Regions from separate parts of the Modicisalibacter sp. 'Wilcox' genome, predicted to be linked through region 1. Evidence: predicted binding sites of a transcription regulator. Region 1 holds the regulator's gene; each other region holds the start of a gene.
The links. The regulator sigma-54, encoded in region 1, starts transcription at its own class of promoters, with help from an activator protein. The targets are predictions, from matches to a motif close to TGGCACNNNNNTTGCTNT.
Positions count from the first base shown of each region.

Region 1 (4,927 bases):
GGGCTGCAAGCGTTCGGGATTCTGGCTCATGCGGTCTGACGTCCTCGGCCGGGTAGACACTGGCAGGCGCCATCTTAGCACTGCCTTAAGAAAAGCCGGCAGCCCCGGCGCCCCGGTGGCGTCGAGTCATTGCTCCTCGTCGAAGCGCGCCTCGAAGAGCGACTGGAGGGCGTCCAGGGCCTCCTCGGCCTGGGGGCCTTCCGCCTCGATGGTCAGGCAGGTGCCGCAGGGGGCGGCGAGCATCAGCAGCGACATGATGTTGGCGGCGTCGCCGCAGCGGGTCTGGTGGTGGACGGTGACCCGGGCCTCGTAGCCCTGACAGCACTGGACGAGCTTGGTGGCGGCCCGGGCATGCAGGCCGCGCTTGTTGGTCAGGGTCAGCTCACGGCTCGGCACGGGTCGCCCCCACGGCGGTATTGATGCCCAGCTCCCGATGGCGCAGCCGTACCTGATAGCGCCCGGCGAATATCGCGGCGAGACGTTCGGTGAGATAGACCGAGCGATGCTGGCCACCGGTGCAGCCGATGGCCACGGTCAGGTAGCTGCGATTGCTGGCCTGGTAGGCCGGCAGCCAGCGATCGAGCCAGGTGTGGACATCGTCCTGCATGGCGATGACGTCGGGGTAGCCCTCGAGAAAGTCGACGATCTCCGGGTCGCGGCCGTTGAACTGGCGAAGCCGGGGGTCCCAGTAGGGGTTGGGCAGGCAGCGGGCGTCGAAGACGATATCGGCATCGAGTGGTACGCCGCGCTTGAAGCCGAAGGACTCGAAGGTCAGGGTGAGCTGGCCGCTGCGGTGATGGGCGACCTGTTCGGCGATGCGTCCACGCAGCTCGTGCACCGACAGCTGGGAGGTGTCGATGACGAGGTCGGCGAGGTCACGGATGCCCGACAGGGCCTGCTCCTCGGATTCGACGGCTTCCGCCAGGGTCATCTCGGTGTCCCGGGTCAGCGGGTGGCGGCGCCGCGTGGCCGAGTAGCGCTCGAGCAGGATCTTGTCCTCGGAGGTCAGGTAGACCACCTGACAGTCGAGGCCGCGGGCGCGCAGGGTCTCGAGCAGCCCGGGAAATCGCTCGAGGGCGGTGGGCACGTTGCGGGCATCGATGCTCACGGCGATGCTGGAGCGGCGGGCATCGTCCTGACGGAGTTCGTCGATCAGGGGGTCGAGGAGCATGGCCGGCAGGTTGTCGATGGCATAGAAGCCCAGGTCCTCGAGGGCCTGAAGCGCGATCGACTTGCCGGAACCGGAACGACCGCTGATGATCACGAGCTGCATCGCGGCGGCTCTCCTGATGGCGGTGAAACGCGAGACACGGATCCGGCTACCCGGGTGTCTCGCCGGGGGCGTTTTCCTGGCGGCGGATGGCCTCGAGCAGTATCTCGTAGAGTTCGCGCTGGCTCTCGCTGCGACGCAGGCGGGCGCGGATGGTGGCATCGTTCATGATGCCGGCCACCTGGCCCAGCAGGGCAAGGTGGGTGTCGTCCGCCTCCTCGGGCACCAGCAGCACGAAGATCAGGTCGACCGGTTCGCCGTCGACGGCATCGAAGTCGATGGGTTCCTGCAGCTTGAGGAAGCCGGCGATCGGTGCCTTGCAGTGTGGGTTGCGCGCATGGGGAATCGCCACGCCGTTGCCGATCCCGGTGCTGCCCAGCCGCTCGCGGCCGATCAGGCGGCTGAAGACTTCCTGGCTGTCCAGGCTCGGCGTGTTCTGCGCGATGAAGGTGCTGAAGAATTCCAGCACGCGCTTCTTGCTCCCCCCGGGCACCGCGAAGAGCGTGCGCTCGGGGGGCAGGATGGCTTCCAGTGTCATGATGGGCGGAGTCAGCGAGCCCCGGCGCCTTGCGCGCGGGCCTGAGCCTTTTCCTTGTGCTTGACGAGTTGGCGATCGAGCTTGTCGGCGAGGGCGTCGATGGCGGCGTACATGTCGCCGTTCTCGGCTTCGGCGTGCAAGTCGGCACCGGCAGCGTGGAGGGTACAGGCAGCCTGGTGACGTTCCTTCTCGATCGAGAGGGTCACCTGAACCGTCGTGATGTTGTCGTAATGGCGCTCGAGACGCGTCAGTTTCTCGTTGACGTAGTCACGCAATGCATCCGTCAGTTCGACGTGATGGCCGGTGATGTTCGCTTGCATGGACACGCTCCTGTTCCGGCGGGTGGTGGCTCGATTGTAACCCTTTTTGCAGCTTAGCAAACCCCCGGGAGACGCCGATAGGCAGATGCGTCGACGCTGGTGTCCGAGGGCCTTTTCAGGCTAGTCGCTTGCGCTCGCTGGAGGAAGGGATACCCATGGCCTCGCGGTACTTGGCGACGGTGCGGCGGGCCACCTTGATGCCGTCCGCGGCCAGCAGGTCGACCAGCTTGCTGTCCGAGAGCGGCTTGCGCGGAGGCTCCTCGCCGATCAGCTTCTTGAGCCGGGCGCGGATGGCGGTGCTGGAGTGGGCGTCGCCCTCGCCGCCGACATGGCTCGAGAAGAAGTACTTGAGCTCGAAGACACCGCGCGGCGTGTGGATGAACTTCTGGGTGGTCACCCGGGAGATGGTGGATTCGTGCATCTCCACCGCCTGGGCGATATCGGCCAGGATCAGGGGCTTCATGGCCTCCTCGCCCTGGTCGAGGAAGTCCAGCTGCCGGGTCATGATCTCGCGTCCCACCTTGAGCAGGGTGTCGTTGCGGCTGGAAAGGCTCTTGATCAGCCAGCGTGCCTCCTGCAGGTGCTGCTTCATGAAGGTGTTGTCGTCGCTCTTGTCGGCGCGGCGGATCAGGGCGGCATAGTCGGGCTGGATGCGCAGGCGGGGCAGCGCCTCGGGGTTGAGTTCGATGCGCCAGCCGTCGCGGGTGCGGCGCGCCAGCAGGTCGGGGATCACGTAGTCGTTGCCGGAGGCGTCGAAGGCCTGGCCGGGGCGCGGGTCGAGGGTGCGGATCAGCGCGATCACGCTGTCGAGCTGGGCGTCGTCGAGCCGCAGCCGGCGCTTGAGCAGCTTGCGGTCGTCGGCGGCCAGTGCCTCGAGGAACTGCCGGACCAGCCGTCGGGCCTGGGGCAGCAGAGGGGTGTCGTCGGGCAGGACGCCGAGCTGCAGCAGCAGGCATTCGCGCAGATCGCGGGCCAGCACGCCGGTAGGGTCGAACTGCTGCAGGCGCATCAGCACCGCTTCCACCTCGGGGGCGCGCAGGCCCGCGAGCCCCTGGGCACGCAGGCCGTCGACGAGGGCGTCGACCGGATCGGTCAGGTAGCCGTCGGCATCGACCGCGTCGATCAGGGTCTCGGCGATGAGGATTTCGCGCTCTCCCAGGCCGGCCATGGCAAGCTGCCAGGCGAGGTGATCCTGCAGGCTTTCGCCGGCGGCATTGCGCTCGAGGTCCGGCCCCTCGTCGCTGCGCCCGCCGGAAGCAAAGTCCTGATAGGTGTCGGACCAGTCACTGTCGACGGCCAGTTCATCGGGGATGTCCTGGTTCCAGTCGTCCTCGGCCGCTTCGCTGACCGCGGTCTCGCCGAATTCCTCCTCCATCTCCAGCATGGGGTTGGACTCGAGCGCCTGCTGAATTTCCTGGCGGAGGTCCAGCGTCGACAGCTGCAGCAACTGGATGGCCTGCTGCAGCTGGGGCGTCATGGTCAGCTGCGTGCCGACCCTGAGCTGCAACGTGGGTTTCATAGCCATGACATGCCTACTTCGCTGACGGATTCGGGGATACCGTATCCCGGCCCCTCTTGCCTTGCAAGTAAATAAGCAATAAGTGTGCCACAAGGTGGCGGGCGCGGTGCGCCCTGCGGGCTAGAGCCGGAATTCGTGGCCCAGGTAGACCTCGCGGACCTTTTCACTGGCCAGGATCGCCTCGGCGCCGCCTTCGGCGATGATCTGGCCGTCGCCGACGATGTAGGCCTTGTCGCAGATGTCCAGGGTCTCGCGGACGTTGTGATCGGTGATCAGGATGCCGATGCCGCGGTCGCGCAGCTGGCGGATGATGCTCTTGATCTCGCCCACCGAGATGGGGTCGACGCCGGCGAAGGGTTCGTCGAGCAGGATGAAGGCCGGCTCGGTGGCCAGCGAGCGGGCGATTTCCACGCGACGCCGCTCGCCGCCGGACAGGCTCATGCCCGGATTGTCGCGGATGTGGCCGATATGGAACTCCTCGAGCAGCTGCTCGAGCTGCGCCCGGCGGCCCGCCCTGTCGAGGTCCCGGCGGGTCTCGAGAATGGCCATGATGTTGTCGGCCACCGACAGCTTGCGGAAGATCGAGGCTTCCTGGGGCAGGTAGCCGATGCCGGCGCGGGCACGCTGGTGCATGGGCGCACGGCTCAGGTCCAGGTCGTCGATCGCCACCTCGCCGGCATCGGCACGCACCAGGCCGACGATCATGTAGAACGAGGTGGTCTTGCCCGCTCCGTTGGGGCCGAGCAGGCCGACGATGCTGCCCTGGCCGATGGTCAGGCTGATGTCCTGGACCACACGGCGGCTCTTGTAGCTCTTGGCGAGATGGCGGGCGACAAGGGTCTTCATGCTATTCCTCGAAGCGGCGGGTTCACGGCGACGACTTGGGTGTCAGGGTCATGCGCACCCGCTGGCCATCGCTGCCCTGCGCGCTGGAGCGGGCCTGGACCTTGCGGCTGTCGAGGTAGTACTCGACGTAGGCGCCGTTGAAGGTGTCCCGGGCCTTGTGAAGCTCGGCGTTGCCGATCAGCTCGACCCGGCGCTCGCCGGCATGGTAGACGACGGTGTTGCCCCAGCCCTTCACCAGGGGCTCCTTGGGAGCGGGGCGCTGCTCCAGGTAGGCGCGCTGCTTGTCGCCGGTGGCGGTGACCTGGGTCACCTCGCCCTGGTCGTTGCGTTCGATCTCGACGCGTTCGGCCTCGAGCACCATGCTGCCCTGGGTCAGGTTGACGTCGCCGGTGTAGACGGCGGTGCCGGCACGATCATCGAGATCCAGGCGATCC
Region 1 covers NZ_WNXF01000012.1:44,612-49,538, reverse strand. The annotation lists gene mgtE (magnesium transporter) at 1-30, opposite strand, end outside; gene G7A98_RS11875 (HPr family phosphocarrier protein) at 127-396, opposite strand; gene rapZ (RNase adapter RapZ) at 383-1,273, opposite strand; gene ptsN (PTS IIA-like nitrogen regulatory protein PtsN) at 1,320-1,808, opposite strand; gene raiA (ribosome-associated translation inhibitor RaiA) at 1,820-2,128, opposite strand; gene G7A98_RS11855 (RNA polymerase factor sigma-54) at 2,244-3,653, opposite strand; gene lptB (LPS export ABC transporter ATP-binding protein) at 3,768-4,493, opposite strand; gene lptA (lipopolysaccharide transport periplasmic protein LptA) at 4,516-4,927, opposite strand, start outside.

Region 2 (4,927 bases), on a different contig from region 1:
GTCCGACATGATCCTGCGCCCGGAAGACGGTTCCGGCTTCCTCGATCCGTTCACCGAGGACGCCACCCTGGTGCTGCGCTGCGACATCATCGAGCCGGCCACCATGCAGGGCTACGAGCGCGATCCGCGTTCCATCGCCAAGCGCGCCGAGGCCTATCTGCAGTCCACCGGCCTGGGCGATACCGCCTTCTTCGGCCCGGAGCCGGAGTTCTTCATCTTCGACGAAGTGCACTGGAAGACCGATCTCCAGGGCGCGATGTACAAGATCACCTCCGAGGAAGGCGCCTGGGCCACCGATTCCACCAACGTGGAAGGCGGCAACCTGGGCCACCGCCCGCGGGTCAAGGGCGGCTACTTCCCGGTCCCGCCGGTGGACAGCTTCCACGACATCCGCAGCGCGATGTGCAACACCCTGGAGGCGATCGGCCAGTCGGTGGAGGTTCATCACCACGAGGTGTCCAACGCCGGCCAGAACGAGATCGGCGTGAAGTTCAACACCCTGGTCAAGAAGGCCGACGAGGTCCAGGAGCTCAAGTACGTGGTCCACAACGTGGCCCATGCCTACGGCAAGACCGCGACCTTCATGCCCAAGCCCATCGTCGGCGACAACGGCTCCGGCATGCACGTCCACCAGTCCTTTTGGAAGGACGGCAGCAACCAGTTCGCCGGTGACGAGTACGCCGGCCTGTCCGAGATGGCGCTGTACTACATCGGTGGCATCATCAAGCACGCACGGGCCCTGAACGCCTTCACCAACGCCTCCACCAACTCCTACAAGCGTCTGGTGCCGGGCTTCGAGGCGCCGGTCATGCTCGCCTACAGCGCGCGCAACCGCTCCGCGTCCATCCGTATCCCGTACACCGCCAGCCCCAAGGGCAAGCGCGTCGAGGCTCGCTTCCCCGACCCGACCGCCAACCCCTACCTGGCCTTCGCGGCGATGCTGATGGCGGGCATCGACGGCATCAAGAACAAGATCCATCCCGGCGACGCGATGGACAAGAACCTCTACGACCTGCCGCCGGAAGAGGGCAAGAAGGTGCCGACCGTGGCCAACAGCCTCGACCAGGCCCTGGAAGCCCTGGACAACGACCGGGCCTTCCTCACCGAAGGCGGCGTGTTCACCGACGACATGATCGATGCCTACATCGAGCTCAAGGAAGAAGACGTCCAGCGCCTGCGCATGGCGACGCACCCGGTGGAGTTCGACCTCTACTACAGCTGCTGATCCCGCGTCCCCGTCCGGCGCACTCGCGCGCCGGACGTGCCGCGACACGGAGCCCGCCAACCGGCGGGCTCTTTTTTTGCGTTACACTCGGACGGAACACGCGGCCGTGTCGCCACGCCATGGAGGAGGGCTCCCATGAACCGCTGCCTGTCGGCCATGCTGCCGGCCGTCTGCCTGGTTTTCAGCACCGTGCCGGGCGTCGCCTCGGCGGCCAGCGTCTATCGCACCACCGATGCCCAGGGCAACGTGGTCTTCACCGACCGGCCGGTGGAGCAGGGCGAGCGCGTCGAGCTGGAGCCGCTGAGCGTGCTGCCGTCCGCCCCCGTGCGCGAACCCGCGGCGCGTGACACCGGGCGCGACACGGCACGGCCACCGGCGGGTGCCGACACGCCGTTCATGCCCTACACCACCTTTCGCATCGCGCAGCCCGAGGATGGCGAGACGCTGCCCACCGGCGCCGCCGGCAATGTCCAGGTGGCGCTGGCCATCGAGCCCGCCCTGCGCCCGGATCACAAGGTGCGCCTGCTCGTCGACGGCCGGGTCAGCCAGTCGGCGCTGCACGCCCGGGTGTTCATGGTCACGGGGCTGGTGCGCGGCGAGCACACCCTGCAGGCGGAGCTGCTCGACGCCCGGGGGCAGGTGCGCCATCGCAGTGCACCGGTGACCCTCTACGTGCAGCGTGCCAGCGTCCACCTGCCCGCCAACCCCAACAATCCCGCCCGCTCGCCCTGAACGGCGGGTCGCTGCTTCTCCCGCTCGACACGCCGGTGTCGCCACCCCGGCGCAGCGCTGCACGCACAAATGCACCATAATGGTGCGTGAAAGGGCGCGCCACCGGCGTCCATCCCGCTGGCTGTCGGGCTGCCCGGCATGGCGCGCTTCTTGCAGTGCTTGTCGTGAGATGTCCCGACGGGGAGAGCGCCCATGTATCAACGCCTGCTGGAGAACCTGACCACCGCGGTCGTCTACCTGGACGATGCGCTGCGCGTGCGCTGGCTGAATCCCGCCGCCGAGGCGCTGCTGGCGGTCAGCGAGAGCCGGGTCCGGGGCACGCGCCTGGACTGCCTGGAGGGCGACGGCGGCGCCATCGCGGCGGTGCTGACCAAGGCGCTGGCGGCGCAGCACCCCTTCACCCAGCGCGAGGCCGTGCTGCTGCCCGCCGGCGGCGAGCCGGTCACGGTGGACTTCACGGCCACGCCGCTGTCGGACAATGAGCTGCTGCTCGAGATCGAGCCTCGCGACCGGCTGATGCGCATCTCCCGGGAGGAGGCGCTGATCACCCGTCAGGAGACCATCAAGGTGCTCTCGCGCGGGCTGGCTCACGAGATCAAGAATCCGCTGGGCGGCATCCGCGGCGCCGCCCAGCTGCTCGAGCGCGACCTGCCGGACCCGCAGCTGGCCGAGTTCACCCGGGTGATCGTCGAGGAGGCCGACCGCCTGCGCGACCTGGTCGACCGCATGCTCGGCCCCAATCGCCTCGTTGGCCACGAGCCGCTCAACATCCACAAGGTACTCGAGCGGGTGCGGGCACTGCTCGAGGCCGAGCATCCGCGGGTCGACTACGCGCGCGACTACGACCCCAGCCTGCCGGACCTGCACGGCGACGAGGCACAGCTGATCCAGGCGGTGCTCAACGTCGCCCGCAACGCCGTTCAGGCCCTGGAGGAAAGCGCCGTCGACGCACCGCGGCTGACGCTGCGCACCCGGGCCCGGCGCCAGTTCACCCTGGGCGCCGAGCGCCATCGGCTGGTCTGCGAGGTGGCGGTGATCGACAACGGCCCCGGGATTCCCCCCGCGCTCCAGGAGACGCTGTTCTACCCGATGGTCTCGGGCCGCGCCGAGGGCAGCGGGCTGGGGCTGTCGATCGCCCAGTCGATCCTGCATCAGCACCAGGGGCTGATCGAGTGCGACTCGCAGCCCGGGTGCACGGAGTTCCGCCTGCTGATTCCGCTGGCGTGTTCCGCGTGAGCCGGCCGCTACCCCATCGCGCCACCGGCGCGCCCCTCGTGACGTTCGCCGGAGGCGAACCCGCTGCTACCCGCTGGAGGGCTTTATGACCGACGCCGCTCGTATCGTCATCGTCGACGACGACCGTGCCATTCGCTGGGTGCTGGAGCGCGCCCTGGCCCAGCCCGACCTGGACGTGACCAGCTTCGACCGCGCCGACACGGCGCTGGAAAGCCTGCTGCGCCAGCCGCCGGACGTGCTGCTCACCGATATCCGCATGCCGGGGCTGGACGGCCTGGACCTGATGGCGCGGCTGCGCGAGGCCCATCCGGACCTGCCGGTGATCGTGATGACCGCGCACTCCGACCTGGACAGCGCGGTGGCCTCCTACCAGGGCGGGGCCTTCGAGTACCTGCCCAAGCCGTTCGACGTCGACGAGGCGCTGGCGCTGGTGCGCCGGGCGGTGGCCCACGCCCGCGAGCGTCAGGCGCCAGCCAGCGCGCCGGAGGGGCTGACCACCGAGATCATCGGCGAGGCGCCGGCCATGCAGGAGGTGTTCCGCGCCATCGGCCGGCTCTCGCAGTCGCACATCACCGTGCTGATCAACGGCGAGTCGGGGACCGGCAAGGAGCGGGTCGCCCAGGCGCTGCACCAGCACAGCCCGCGCCGGGCGCACCCGTTCATCGCCCTGAACATGGCGGCGATCCCCAAGGACCTGATGGAGTCCGAGCTGTTCGGCCACGAGAAGGGCGCCTTCACCGGGGCCACCGCCCAGCGCCGCGGGCGCTTCGAGCAGGCCGACGGCGGCACGCTGTTCCTCGACGAGATCGGCGACATGCCGCCCGACACCCAGACCCGCCTGCTGCGCGTGCTGGCCGACGGCGAGTTCTATCGCGTCGGCGGCCACACCCCGGTCAAGGTCGACGTGCGGATCATCGCCGCCACCCACCAGAACCTCGAGAAGCTGGTCGAGGACGGGCGCTTCCGCGAGGATCTGTTCCACCGCCTCAACGTGATCCGCGTGCACCTGCCGCGGCTCGCCGAGCGTCGCGAGGACATCCCGCGGCTGGCCCAGCACTTCCTCGCCGAGGCCGCCAGGGAGCTGGCCACCGAACCCAAGGTGCTGACCCGCGAGGCCGAGCAGCACCTCACCCGGCTGGCCTGGCCGGGCAACGTGCGTCAGCTCGAGAACACCTGCCGCTGGCTGACGGTGATGGCCTCGGGCCGCGAGGTGCTCGTCGACGACCTGCCGCCGGAGCTGCGCGACGTCGAGGGTGCCGAGGCCGCCGGTGGCGACTGGCGCGGCGCCTTCCGCGAGTGGGCCGACCGGGCGCTGGCCGCCGGCCACACCCACCTGCTGGAGGAGGCGGTGCCGGACTTCGAGCGCATCCTCATCGAGACCGCGCTCAAGCACACCGGCGGACGCAAGGGGGAAGCCGCCGAGCTGCTGGGCTGGGGGCGCAACACCCTGACCCGGAAATTGAAGGTGCTGCTGCCGGCGCTGGCCGAGGAGTGAACAGTGACGTCGTCGTCTCGGCCTGAGGAGTGAGGCAACGACTCGAGGGCCGGGGCGGCGCGACGCGGCGTAGTCGAGGGTTTCGGGCCTGTCACGAACGACCAAAGTCGCGCTTTTGCGACGCGGCTTGGCAAGGGTAGGCTCATATACCACCGGCAATCTGGTTTACGAGGTCACCCCTGCCATGGATCAGCCCCAGCCGATGCCATCGCGAGTGCACGTCACCGAAGTGGGCCTGC
Region 2 covers NZ_WNXF01000002.1:45,330-50,256, reverse strand. The annotation lists gene glnA (glutamate--ammonia ligase) at 1-1,225, shown strand, start outside; gene G7A98_RS02165 (DUF4124 domain-containing protein) at 1,361-1,957, shown strand; gene glnL (nitrogen regulation protein NR(II)) at 2,150-3,193, shown strand; gene glnG (nitrogen regulation protein NR(I)) at 3,279-4,688, shown strand; gene G7A98_RS02150 (hydroxymethylglutaryl-CoA lyase) at 4,873-4,927, shown strand, end outside.
Region 2: a site for sigma-54 is predicted at 2,097-2,114, ahead of glnL (nitrogen regulation protein NR(II)). Genes of this name have one in related genera too.

Region 3 (4,927 bases), on a different contig from region 1:
CCAGCGCGCGCCCGTCGTCGAGCATCACGCGGCGCGCCTCGGGGTCGATCGCCTCGGCGGCCTGGGCGTACCAGTGCACGAACGCGGGCATCACGTCGCCCATCGGCCGGCGGATCTGCGACGCCTGGAAGATACCCCCACCGACCATCGTCTGACCGGGCTGATAGTCATGATGGTCGGCGGGGTCGATGATGGCGATGTCCAGCTCGGCGCGACGCTTGTGCAGGCTGGCGGCCAGGGCGATCCCCCCGGCGCCGCCGCCGATGATCAGCACATCGTGACGGCCCGAGGAAGACGCAACGGATTCGTTGGCAGACATGAAAGGACTCCAAAATCGGTGGGCATGGCAAGCGGCCATCCTCGACCGCGGCCACGGTCGAGGGCGGCACCGGCAGGCAATGATCGCTCAGAAACGGTTGATCGGCACCTTCAGGTAGACCTGGCCGTTGTCCTCGGCCGGCGGGAGGTGCCCGGCGCGCATGTTGACCTGCACGGACGGCAGGATCAGGCGCGGCATGCCCAGGGTGGCATCACGCTCGGTGCGCATCTTGACGAACGCCTCCTCGGTGGTGCCCTCGTGCACATGGATGTTGTCGCGACGCTGCTCGGCCACGCTGGTCTGGTAGGCGTACTCGTCGCGTCCGGGCGCCTTGTAGTCATGACACAGGAACAGCCGGGTCTCCGGCGGCAGGGCCAGCACCTTCTGGATCGAGCGATACAGGGTCCGAGCATCGCCGCCCGGAAAGTCGCAGCGTGCAGTGCCGTAGTCGGGCATGAACAGCGTGTCGCCGACGAAGGCGGCATCGCCGATCACGTAGGTCAGACAGGCCGGCGTGTGGCCCGGCGTGTGCAGCACCCGGCCTTCCAGGTTGCCGATACGGAAGGTGTCGCCCTCGGCGAACAGCCGATCGAACTGGCTGCCGTCCCGGGCGAACTCGGTACCGGCATTGAAGGCCTTGCCGAAGATCGCCTGGACGTCGGTGATATGCGCACCGATCCCGGTCCTGCCGCCCAGCTTGTCGTGCAGATAGGGCGCGGCGGACAGGTGGTCGGCATGCACGTGGGTCTCGAGGATCCACTCGACCTCGAGCCCCTCGCGCTGAATGAAGTCGATGATGGCGTCCGCCGAACGCACGTCGGTGCGCCCCGCGGCATAATCGAAATCGAGCACGGAATCCAGAATCGCGCAGGCGTGGCTGTCGGGGTCACGCACCACGTAGCTGAAGGTGTTGGTGGGCTCGTCGAAGAAATGGGTCACGACGGGATTGCGCATGGGATGGCTCCTTTACGCTATCGAAATGCCCCCAGCATAACGCATATATTGTTCTAACGTTATTCTTTTTTTATCTATACGAGAGCAGGACTATACGTCCTGCTCACCGTCAGCCATCGCGCGGATTGTCGCGCTCCACCGCCTTGCGCATACGTTCGAGTCGACACCCGGATGCAATTCCTGCGGGGAATGAAGGGCCCGAAAGGCGGCAAGTATGCCATTCCGGAAGGCGGCGCTCATGATGACGCCTCTTCCAGGGAAGCCGGAGGCGCCGGCCCGCACGCGCCCAGCCAGTAGTCCAGCCCCTCGGCCCAGCCGCGCGGGCCGGTCTCCCGGGTTCGATACAGCGACGCATGGTGCACCTCGACAGGCTGGCGATGCTCGCCACGGATCAGCACCGGGGCCTCGACCGCCTCGAGCAGGGAGACATCGTTGGGGCCGTCCCCCAGGCCCAGCGTCTCCGGCGTGGTGCCCCGCAGCGCCCGGTAGCGCGCCACCAGCCAGCGCAGCGACCGCCCCTTGTCGACATCGCCCATCACGTGCCAGAACCGCCCGCCACGGGTCAGCATCAGGCCATCATTGGCCAGCGCACGACGAAGCCGTGCCAGCGCGGCCTCGTCGTCATCCCAGAGCAGGGGTTCGCTGCCTTCACGCAGGCGGGCGTGCTCGGCCCCCACCTCGCTCAACCCGGTCGCCTCGACGACCGCCGCGACGGAGAGCTCGGTGAGGATGCGAAACCGCACGCCCAGCCGCTCGCGCAGTACCGTCAGCCGGCTCCGCAGGAAGGCACTGTCGACACCGGGCGTCTTGATGCGCAACCCGCCGATGTCCTGCGGATCGCGATCGAGCCGCGCATGCTGCCAGTTCGACGGCAGCCCGATCACCGCGCCGTTCTCGGCGATGAACGGCGTCGCCTCCAGCGCCAGTTCGCGGCGCAGCGGCAACAGCTCGGCGCGCGTCTTGCTGGAGACGGGGATCACCGGCGTGCCGGCCTCGCGCAACCGCCGTAGCCAGTCCGCCGCCGGCGACCAGTCATAGCTGTAGTGATCGAGAAGCGAGCCATCCAGATCGGTGAAGACCAGCCATTCACGCGGTGAAACCCTGGAACCCGTCATGTCATTCCTCCCGGCAACCGGGGCGACGCATCGCCGTGTGTGTTGTCTGCCAAGCACGGAGCATGCCAGCTTCGTGCGGCCCGCCCTCGAGAAGCCACAGACCACACGCCGCGCCGGGCCATGCCCTGCTCTCACGATAGCGCATTCATCGGCATCGCCCCCAAGCGTCACCGGTACCCGTCTGCACCATGCCTGTGCACAGCGACTCGCCATGCGCCTTCGTTACACTCTCAAGCCTTCCCGGAGACGATCGGGACCGTAAATCGGCTCATTTTTTGGCGATGGGAGTGGTATCATTGTCAGCCATTGATGCCATTCGACCTCGGACGATCGCAAATGCAGACCACCTCACGAAGCATCCTCGTCATGGGGGTTTCCGGCTCGGGGAAATCACATATCGGGCGCGATGTGGCGGCGGCCATCGGCGCCGAATTCATCGATGCCGACGACCACCACAGCCCGACCAGCATTGCCAAGATGTCACGCGGCGAGCCGCTCACCGATGATGACCGGGAAGGCTGGCTGAAAACCCTCTCCGATCTCTATCACCACCACCGAGAAGCCGGCCACGACCTGGTGATCGGTTGCTCCGCCCTCAAGCACCATTATCGGGACGTTCTGCGACGCGGCGCCCCGGATCTGAAGATTCTCTACCTGCACGGCGAGCGCGATGTCCTGCTGTCGCGACTCAACAGCCGGGGCGGGCATTTCTTCGCCGGCGAACACATGCTGGACAGCCAGCTGGGCACCCTGGAAGTGCCGGGCGAGGACGAGGCCTTTCGCGTCGATATCCGCGAGGCACCCGACAGGATCGTGACCCAGTTTATCGACTATCTTGACCATGCCTGATCGCTCGGATCGACAGGATGACTCACGAAAAAGGCGGCGCTTTCTGCGCCGCCTTTTTCGTGATCGAGGGCCAGACCGGGCAAACGACTTGCGCCCAACATCAATCGAATTTGGGGGAGCGGACTTATTCACGATATCTCACCCAAAGCGGCACTACCGTCGGGGATAAATCCCCTCCCCCAGGAGCAGGGTTCGGCAACCAGGCCTCCTGGTGTTCTTGTGGCAAGATCAGGCTGCGGCAAAGCAGACTCTCGCCCCTTGCGGGAGCGACTTCAGTCGCGATCATCCGGCCACCAATCCCCCCTCCCCAAAACCGCCCATCAGGCCCTGTGCTGCTCGGCCAGCGCGCACAGCCCCGCCAGAGTCGCCGAGTCGCTGTCGACCTCGACGGGAGAGAAACCCTCGGCTTCCAGGGCGCGCCGGTACAGGCCGTTGAGCGTCGTCGAGCCGACCAGCAGCACCTCGCTCGCCTCGGGCGCCATCGCCCGCTGCGCGCGCACCTCGCTGCCGATGGTCACGCCGGACAGGAAACTGCCGACCTGCTCGGCCGCCAGCCCGGCATACAGATGGCGGCTGCGGGCCTCGAACAGGGCATGCAGCAATCCCCCCGGATGATGCGCCACCTTCAGCCCCTGCGCGAAGGCCTCGGCATCGAAATCCGCCGACGCCCGCGCCGGCTCGCCGGGCAGCGTGTGAAAGCGCACCGCATGATAGAGCTCGCCGGTCATCAGGGTGGTGAAGTCCACCAGCCGCCCGCCCTCCAGGCGCGCCCACTTGCTGTGGGTTCCCGGCAGGCAGCACAGCGCCGAGTCGCCGCCGCGCCGAGCCAGGGCACCGAAGGCCTGGATCTCCTCGCCGCGCATCACGTCGACGTGAGCCTCGCGAATCACCTTGACGCCGGGCACGATCCAGGCGTTGTCGAGCCCCGGCGCCGCCACCACGTGGGCGGCGAGATCCGCGGCGGTGACCGGCAGACCCAGCTGCGGCGCCTCGCTCCAGCCACGCCGCGAGCCCACCATCCCGGCCAGGTACACCGGCACTCGTTCAGCGCCGCCGTCCTCGCGCCAGTCATCGATCTGGGCGGCACAGTAGTGCGGGAACTCGGCGCTGGACAGGGCTCGCAGCCCGGCATCGGAGCGCCGCGACTCCAGGCACTCGCCACTGGCCCGGTCGACCAGAAAGGCGCGAAAATTGCTGGTGCCCCAGTCGATGGCGATCAGCCGCTCGCTCATGCATCGGCCTCGCGCTCGAGTTCCGAGGCCTGGTCCAGGCTCTCCTTGATCCGACGCCACTCGGCGACCAGCACCCGGGCGCGCGCACCGACCTCATCGGCCGTGCGCCCCGCCTTGTAGAGGCTGCCGCCGAAGCCGAAGCCGTCGATGCCGGCGCTGACCCACTCGTCCATGTTGTGCTCGTCGATGCCACCCACGGCGAGCACCGGCAGCTCGGCCGGCAGCACCGCCTTGACGTCCTTGAAGTAACCGGTGCCCAGCTTGCCCGCCGGGAACAGCTTGAGCGCACGTGCTCCCGAACGCGCCGCGCTCAGCGCTTCGGTCGGCGTCATGCAGCCGATCAGCGGCGCCAGGTCGAGGGCCTGAGCCTCGGCGATCACCGCCGGGTCGGTATTGGGGGTAATCACCAGCGGCGCCCCCAGGTCCGCCAGACGGCTGCAGTCCTGCGGATCGAGCAC
Region 3 covers NZ_WNXF01000009.1:90,444-95,370, reverse strand. The annotation lists gene G7A98_RS10085 (FAD/NAD(P)-binding oxidoreductase) at 1-319, opposite strand, end outside; gene G7A98_RS10080 (MBL fold metallo-hydrolase) at 407-1,273, opposite strand; gene G7A98_RS10075 (HAD-IIB family hydrolase) at 1,510-2,388, opposite strand; gene G7A98_RS10070 (gluconokinase) at 2,725-3,237, shown strand; gene G7A98_RS10065 (2-dehydro-3-deoxygalactonokinase) at 3,558-4,469, opposite strand; gene G7A98_RS10060 (2-dehydro-3-deoxy-6-phosphogalactonate aldolase) at 4,466-4,927, opposite strand, start outside.
Region 3: a site for sigma-54 is predicted at 2,439-2,456, ahead of G7A98_RS10075 (HAD-IIB family hydrolase). Genes of this name have one in related genera too.